DNA from 2 places in the Telluria sp. LT2P34 genome. Region 2 is predicted to be linked to the other one. Evidence: predicted binding sites of a transcription regulator. Region 2 holds the regulator's gene; the other holds the start of a gene.

Region 1 (4,038 bases), on a different contig from region 2:
CTCGGCTTCGACATCGCCGCGCTGTCGCCGACCACCCTCGCCGTGCGTGCGGTGCCGATACTGCTGCGCAATGCCGACGCCCAGACGCTGGCGCGCGACGTGCTGCGCGACGTGCGCGAATACGGCGGCTCGCGCGTGCTGATCGAGCGCAGGAACGAATTGCTCGGCACCCTCGCCTGCCACACGGCGGTGCGCGCCAACCGCATCCTCAGCATCCCGGAGATGAACGCGCTGCTGCGCCAGATGGAAGGCACCGAGCGCGCCGACCAGTGCAACCACGGCCGCCCGACCTGGGTCCAGCTCGAGATCTCCGCGCTCGACAAACTGTTCCTGCGCGGTCAGTAGATGGCGCTCGACACTAGGGGCGCCAAGCCGCTGGCGGTGGCGATCATGGGCCCGACCGCCTCGGGCAAGACGGCGGCGGCACTGCGCATCGCGCGCGAGCGCCCGGTCGAGATCATCTCGGTCGACTCGGCCCTGGTGTACCGCGAGATGGACATCGGCACCGCCAAGCCGACGGTTGAAGAACTGGCCAGCGTGCCGCACCACCTGATCGACATCATCGACCCGCTCGATGCCTATTCGGTGATGCAGTTCCGCACCGACACCCTGCGCTTGGTGGCCGAGATCGTGGCGCGCGGCAGCCTGCCGCTGCTGGTCGGCGGCACGATGATGTATTTCAAGGGGCTGGTGGAGGGCTTGGACGACCTGCCGACCGCCGACACCGCCGTGCGCGCCGCCCTCGACGCCGAAGCCGCGCGCATCGGCTGGCCCGGCATGCACGCCAGGCTGCGCACGCTCGACCCGGTCACCGCCGAGCGGCTGGCGCCGAACGACGCCCAGCGCATCAACCGCGCGCTGGAGATCATCGAACTCACCGGCAAGCCGATGTCGGCCCTGCTCGCCCTGCGCGCGAAACCCGAACTGCCCTTCGCCCTGGTCTCGTTCGCGCTCGAGACGCCGGATCGCAGCGTGCTCCATCGACGCATCGCGCTGCGCTTCGAGCAGATGCTGGGGGACTCGGACGAGGGCGGACTGGTGGCGGAAGTGGCGCGCCTGCGTGCCCGGGGCGACCTGAGCCCGAATTTGCCGTCGATGCGCTGCGTCGGCTACCGCCAGGCCTGGGATTACCTGGACGGCAAGATCGACCGCGCGGCGCTGATTGACACCGGCATCATCGCCACGCGCCAGCTCGCCAAGCGCCAGCTGACCTGGCTGCGCGCGATGCCGGACCGGATCGTCATCGACTTCCTCGGGCGCGATCCGGCGGGCGCGATGTTGACGCACTTGCAGGGCTTGCCGCGCTAGAGTGTCGGCAAAAACTGTGCTTGCTCCGTGCACACAGCCTTGACACAACGTGCGGCGCCTTGGATAATAGCGTTCTCTTGGTGATATAGCTCAGTTGGTTAGAGCACAGCACTCATAATGCTGGGGTCGGTGGTTCAAGTCCACCTATCACCACCACAGGATTTCCAGATGAGCCCCTGAGCTGACAACAGCTTCGGGGCTTTTTTGCGTCCTCCTGCGCAATCGCCCGCGACAACATTCTTGTCGAAAATCTTTACACCCTCTCATTGCTGGCAATAGAGCAATAATTATTTCCTAATTGAATCAAATACTTGCCGTGCTGGCACAGTCCTTGCATTACGGACATTGTTCTTTATTAAAACAAACTCCATAACGAGGAAATCCTGATGAAATCGATTCAAGTCTTACTGGCGGCACTGTGCGCATCCGCTTCTTTCGCCCAGGCTGGCGAGATCATGCTGGACCTGGCCCCGGTCTACAACATCGACGGCGTCGCCAATGTCGGTGACAACACCCAGACCTCGCTCGACGTGAATAACGCCGGCGGCAATTTCGTGTTCATGACGCAATCGCGGGCGACCGCCGTCGCAGGCGCTGGCGGTAATGGCCTGGTCGACTCCGGCTTCTTCGAGGGCGACAAATCCCGTCCAGCGATGCAGCTTGGCTATGGCCTGAACCCTAACGGAAATAACGTGCTGCAGTTCGCCGGCAACGGGCCGGTCAACTTCACGCTGGCCGGCTTTTACAAGGAAATCCATGTCGCGGCAATGAGCGGCGGCGGCAGTGCGACCATGAATCTGATGCTGAATTATGCGGATGGCAGCGTGCTGTCGCGCCTGGTTACGGTCAATGACTGGTACAACGATTTCAACGCGAACGCGAATACGTATTACCTCGCCGACTCGCTCGACCGCCTTACCGCCGATGGCTCGACCTACGAAAATGCCAACGACCCGGCACTGTTCGGCCACCGTTTCGTGGTCGATGGAACGCGCCAGCTGAAGAGCTTCGACTTCATCGCCAATGGTACCTCGCCCTCCGGCATCCACCTGAACATCTTCGGCGCCACCGCCGTTTCGGAAGTGCCTGAGCCGGGTTCAATCGCGCTGCTGCTGATCGGCGCTCTCGGCATGGCCGGCTACAAGCGCAAGAAGGCCTGACATCCCGCTAGCTGGTCGAACTGCCCCTGTGCCTTGCGCGGGGGCTTTTTTTATACCGCCGCATCTTCATCGAGCTCGAATTCCCCGCGCCCGAATGCCTCGATCACGGCCTGCGCCTGCTGCACATACGAGGCCGGCACCAGCACGCGCACGCCGCCCAGCGCGGGCGCCAGCAATAAATCCGTTTGCATCAGGTGGGCGTCGGCCAGGACCGCCGGGATGCCCGAGGCTTCCAGGCAGCCCTGCATCAGTGTCGCCTCCATCGGAACCAGGTAACGCGCGACGATGAACAGGTCGCGTCCCGGCAGCGCTTCGATTTCCGGGTGCGCGGCCAGCCAAGCATTCAGTGCCTGTTCCATGAATTCTCCTGTGAAGGTTTACTACAGCAGGGCCGGCAGCGACGACAGCAGGTACAACACCACCCCGATCAAGCCGCCGACAATCGTTCCATTGATGCGAATGAATTGTAGATCCTTGCCGATATTGAGTTCAATTTGTTCCGACATTTCCGCGCTGTCCCAGTTTTTCACCGTATCGGCGATGTGCCGGGTGAGATAGACCGCGAATTCCGGTGCGGCCGCGCGTGCGGCCAACTCCAGGTTATCGTTGAGCGACTGGCGCAGTTGCGGGTCCTCGGCCAGGGTCTTGCCGAGCCAGGCGCCGGTGGCCTGCATGCGTGCGCGCAGCGTCGATTCGGGGCTGTCGAGGTCGCGCTTGAGCCAGGCCTTCAAATCGCCCCACAGGGATTTCAGGTAATTGTTGAGGGTGTCGTCGTTCAGCAGGTAATGCTTGATCTCTTCGCTTTTACTTGAAAAGGCCGGATCGGCTTTCAGGCGCTCGATAAATTCTTTGGTAAACGTATCGAAGCGCGCACGCAACGGGTGATCGGGGTCGGCGGCGACCTTGCTCAGGATGCCCGATGCCAGGCGCACCGCGATATCGGCGCCCTTGCGCCCGATCAGTTCGGACGGCAGGATCTTTTCAATGAAGGCATATTCTTCGCGCAGCCAGTCGACGATGCCTTGCGAGATGAACGATTGCGTGTCGCCGTTATCGAGCAATTGCGCCAGCTGGTGAATCCCTTCATTCAGCAATTCCTGGTGGCGCCCGCCTTTCGTCAGGCTCTCCAGGATGGTGCCGGCCGACTTCGATAAATCGACGCTGCCCACCATCGTGTGCACCGCGCGGCGCATGAAATTCTGGATGGCCGTGTCTTCGGTGAAGTCGAGCATCCAGCCCGCCACTTTGACGAGGTAGCCGCCCAGGTGATCCGTATTGGCCGGCTTGACCAGCCAGTCGGCCACCTTCTGCGCCGGATCGTGTTTCTGGATCAGGCGCACGATCGAATCGGTATCGAGGAATTTCTCGCGCACGAACAAGGCCAGGTTATCGGCGATCTTGACCTTGTTGTTCGGGATGATATTCGTGTGGCGCGACACGATCGGAATCGGCACGCGCTTGAACAGCGCGACGACGGCAAACCAGTCGGCCAGGGCGCCGACCATTGCCGCTTCCGAAAACGCTTTTAACAAGCCCGTCCACCAGGTCTGAGGCAGGAACAGGCTCAGGA
Region 2 (4,038 bases):
GCGACCTTCCGCCAGAAGCGCGACGGCGGGCCGGACCTGTGGATGGAAGGCCAGGCCGAGCGCATCGAATATGAAGAGCGCGAAGAGGTGGTCAAGCTGTTCTCGAAAGCGGTCGTCAAGGAACTCGAAGGCGGGCGCATGACGAATGAACTCGTCGGCCCCTTCATCTCTTACGACAACCGGCGCGAAGTGGCCGCCGTGCGCAACGACGCCAGCGGCCAGACCAAGGCCGGCGGCGGGCGCGGCACCCTGATCATCGCGCCGCGCCGTACGGCAGCGCCCGCGGTAGCGGCAGGAAAAAAATAATGAAGGATGACCGCGACACGCGCAGCACCCTGGTCGTACGGGGCCTGCAGAAAAGCTACGGCAAGCGCCTGGTCGTGCGCGACGTGTCGCTCGAAGTGGGCTGCGGCGAAGTCGTCGGCCTGCTCGGGCCGAACGGCGCCGGCAAGACGACCTCGTTCTACATGATCGTCGGCCTGGTGCCGTCCGACGCCGGCACCATCGAAATCAACGGCGCCGACATTTCCAGCCTGCCGATCCACCGGCGCGCGGTGATGGGCCTGTCCTACCTGCCGCAGGAAGCGTCGGTGTTTCGCAAGCTGACCGTGGAAGACAACATCCGCGCCGTGCTGGAACTGCAGCGCACCGATGAGGGCAAGCCGCTGACCAAGGCGGCGATCAACGAGCGGCTCGATTCGCTGTTGGCCGAACTGCAGATCGAGAAGCTGCGCGAGAACCAGGCGCTGTCCTTGTCGGGCGGCGAGCGGCGGCGCGTCGAGATCGCACGCGCGCTGGCCACCAATCCCCGCTTCGTGCTGCTCGACGAACCCTTTGCCGGCGTCGACCCGATCGCTGTGATCGAGATCCAGCGCATCGTGCGCTTCCTGAAGGAGCGCGGCATCGGCGTCCTGATCACCGACCACAATGTGCGCGAAACGCTCGGCATCTGCGACCGCGCCTACATCATCAACCAGGGCGCCGTGCTGGCCTCGGGCCGCCCTGACGACATCATCGCCGACGAATCGGTACGACGTGTCTACCTCGGCGAACACTTCCGCATGTAGGTATCATGAAACAATCCCTGCAACTACGGACTTCGCAGCACCTGGCGCTCACGCCGCAGCTACAGCAGTCGATCCGCCTGCTGCAGCTGTCCACGATCGAACTGCAGCAGGAGCTCGAGCAGATCCTGTCGGATAATCCCTTGCTCGAGCGGATCGACGACCCGCTCGACAATTCCGTGCGCCTGTTGTCCGACGGCGCCATCAACGACGCGCCCGCCCAGCCGCCGGATGCGCCGGCGCCAGGCGGAGAAGAACCCGCGGCCCCGGCAGAGGGCGCCGATGCGGCGGAGGGCGGCGGCGAGGTCGAGCGCGGCGAGGCCGATGCCGACTGGGGCGACGCGCCGCGCGCGCCGGGCAGCGACGGCGACGACGATGGCCGCCCCCAGCTGGGCGCTATCGGCGTCACGCTGCGCGAGCACCTGTCGGAGCAGATCCGGGTCACGGGCGCGAGCGTGCGCGACCGCGCGCTGGCCGAACTGGTGATCGACGCCATCGACGACAACGGCTATCTCGACGAACCGCTCGACGAAATCCTGGCGCGCCTGCCCGAAGAGCTGGAAGTGGACATGGACGAAATGCGCTGCGCGCTGGCGCTGGTGCAAAGCCTCGATCCGGTCGGCGTCGGCGCGCGCAGCGCCAGCGAGTGCCTGGCGCTGCAGATCCGGCAAATGCCGGGCGTGCCGATGGTCACGCGGCGCATGGCCCTGAAGATCGTCGAGGGCTACCTGACCTGGTTCGCCCAGCGCGAATTCAACAAGCTGAAAAAGGCGCTCGATTGCGATGACGAAGACCTGCGCGAAGCGCAAGCCGTGATTCGCCAGTGCAATCCGCATCCGGGTGCGGCTTTTGCGTCGAGCACCTCGGACTACGTGGTGCCGGACGTCATTGTGCGCAAGACGGGCACCGGCTGGAGCGTGACGCTGAATGGCGAAGTGATGCCGCGCCTGCGCGTGAACAATGTCTACGCGGCACTGCTGAAGCAGGGCAAGGGCGAAGGACAGATGAGCGCGCAGTTGCAGGAAGCGAAGTGGCTGATCAAAAATATGCGCCAGCGTTTCGACACGATCCTGCGTGTTTCGCAGGCCATCGTCGAGCGTCAGCGCAACTTTTTCAGCCATGGCGCGGTTGCCATGCGTCCCCTTGTGCTGCGCGAGATTGCTGATACACTAGGTCTGCACGAGAGCACCATTTCTCGCGTAACCACTCAGAAATTCATGCTAACCCCGCACGGCATGTTTGAGCTGAAGTATTTCTTCGGAAGCCATGTCGCCACCGAAGCGGGGGGCGAAGCCTCTTCGACGGCGATCCGGGCGCTCATCGCGCAACTGACAGGAGCAGAAGACCCAAGGAACCCATTATCCGACAGCAAGATCGCGGAAATGCTCGGTGAACAAGGAATGGTCATCGCGCGCCGAACGGTTGCGAAATACCGCGAGGCACTTAAAATTCCTCCAGTCAGTCTCCGCAAATCCTTGTAACAGCGGCCAGCCACGCGCGACCCAAGCGCGCTGTGTGAGCCGTTTCTTTTTCAAAGGAGTGTGTATGAATCTCACTATCAGCGGTCACCACCTCGACGTTACACCCGCCATCCGTGAATACGTACAGAACAAGCTGGAACGCATCACCCGCCATTTCGATCAAGTGATTGACTCCCACGTCATCCTCGCCATCGACAACCTCACCGAAAAAGACAAAAGGCAAAAAGCCGAAATCAACCTGCGCGTCTCGGGGAAGATGGTGCACGTGGAAAGTGTGGCGCAAGATCTGTATGCCGCGATCGACTTGCTGATGGACAGGCTCGATCGCCAAGTCATGAAGTACAAGAGCATCATGCAAAACCATAGTCACGAGTCGCTCAAGCGACGACCTGAAGGCGGAGAGGCTGTTGCTGCCTGATCGGCAACGAAGCACCGTCTAATAAGGGCGCCGGAAGGCGCCCTTTTCAGTTGGTAGAATGGTGATTTTCCCACAAGCCCAACCACCATGACCGACCATGTCCTGACCCGCGTTGCCAACGGCACCGGCGTGATTACCCTCGACCGCCCCAAGGCCCTCAACTCGCTGTCGCTCGCCATGGTGCGGCGCCTGAGCGCAACCCTGCTTGCCTGGCGCGACGACGCCGCGGTCGAGGCCGTCGTGATCACCAGCAGCAGCGAAAAAGCCTTGTGTGCCGGCGGCGACATCCGCTTCTTCCACGAGGCGGGCCACGCGGCGCCGACCGGCGGCAGCGCACTGCTGGAAGACTTTTTTACGGAAGAATACGCGCTGAACCACCTGGTTCATTTTTATCCGAAGCCGTATATCGCGCTGATGGACGGGGTGGTGATGGGCGGCGGCATGGGCATAGCCCAGGGCGGACCCGCCACCGGCCTGCGCATCGTCACCGACCGCACGAAAATGGCGATGCCGGAAGTGAACATCGGTTTGTTCCCGGACGTCGGCGGCAGCCATTTCCTGTCGCACGCGCCTGGGCAACTGGGCAACTACCTGGGCCTCACCGGCCTCACGATCGGCGCCGCCGACGCTGTATATGTGGGGCTGGCCGACGTGTTCGTGCCGGGCGCCCAGCTGGCTGAACTGAACGCGCTGATCGAGACGACGCCCGGGGCCGAGCTGGCGGGCGCCATCCGCGCATTCGGCGCGCGCTTCTTCGATGCCCTTGGGCCGAGCGCTTTGGAGGCGGCGCGCAGCACGATCGATGCGCACTTCGGTGCCGACTCGGTGGCGGCGATCATGCGCTCACTCGAGGGCGACGCCGCCCCGTTCGCGCAGAAGGCACTGGCCGCGATGCGCCAGCGCTCGCCGCTCCTGATGTGCGTGACGCGCGAGATGCTGCTGCGCGGCGCCGGGCTGGGCGTGGCCGATTGCCTGCGCATGGAACGCGCACTGGTGCGCCGCAATTTCGAGCACGGCGAAGTACTCGAAGGCGTGCGCGCGCTGGTGATCGACAAGGACAACGCACCAAAATGGA

Evidence for each region. The regulator sigma-54, encoded in region 2, starts transcription at its own class of promoters, with help from an activator protein. The targets are predictions, from matches to a motif close to TGGCANGNAANCTGCTTT.
Region 1: AC56KZ_RS08850 (PEP-CTERM sorting domain-containing protein) is a predicted target of sigma-54. The motif match lies at 1,629-1,646, and genes of this name have one in related genera.

The regions. Positions count from the first base shown of each region.
Region 1 covers NZ_JCASIN010000002.1:675,163-679,200, forward strand. Annotated here, with positions in the region: gene mutL (DNA mismatch repair endonuclease MutL) at 1-345, shown strand, start outside; gene miaA (tRNA (adenosine(37)-N6)-dimethylallyltransferase MiaA) at 346-1,308, shown strand; tRNA gene AC56KZ_RS08845 (tRNA-Met) at 1,388-1,464, shown strand; gene AC56KZ_RS08850 (PEP-CTERM sorting domain-containing protein) at 1,695-2,468, shown strand; gene AC56KZ_RS08855 (putative signal transducing protein) at 2,519-2,827, opposite strand; gene AC56KZ_RS08860 (DUF445 domain-containing protein) at 2,849-4,038, opposite strand, start outside.
Region 2 covers NZ_JCASIN010000007.1:18,631-22,668, forward strand. Annotated here, with positions in the region: gene lptA (lipopolysaccharide transport periplasmic protein LptA) at 1-306, shown strand, start outside; gene lptB (LPS export ABC transporter ATP-binding protein) at 306-1,067, shown strand; gene AC56KZ_RS17305 (RNA polymerase factor sigma-54) at 1,073-2,545, shown strand; gene hpf (ribosome hibernation-promoting factor, HPF/YfiA family) at 2,610-2,963, shown strand; gene AC56KZ_RS17315 (enoyl-CoA hydratase/isomerase family protein) at 3,051-4,038, shown strand, end outside.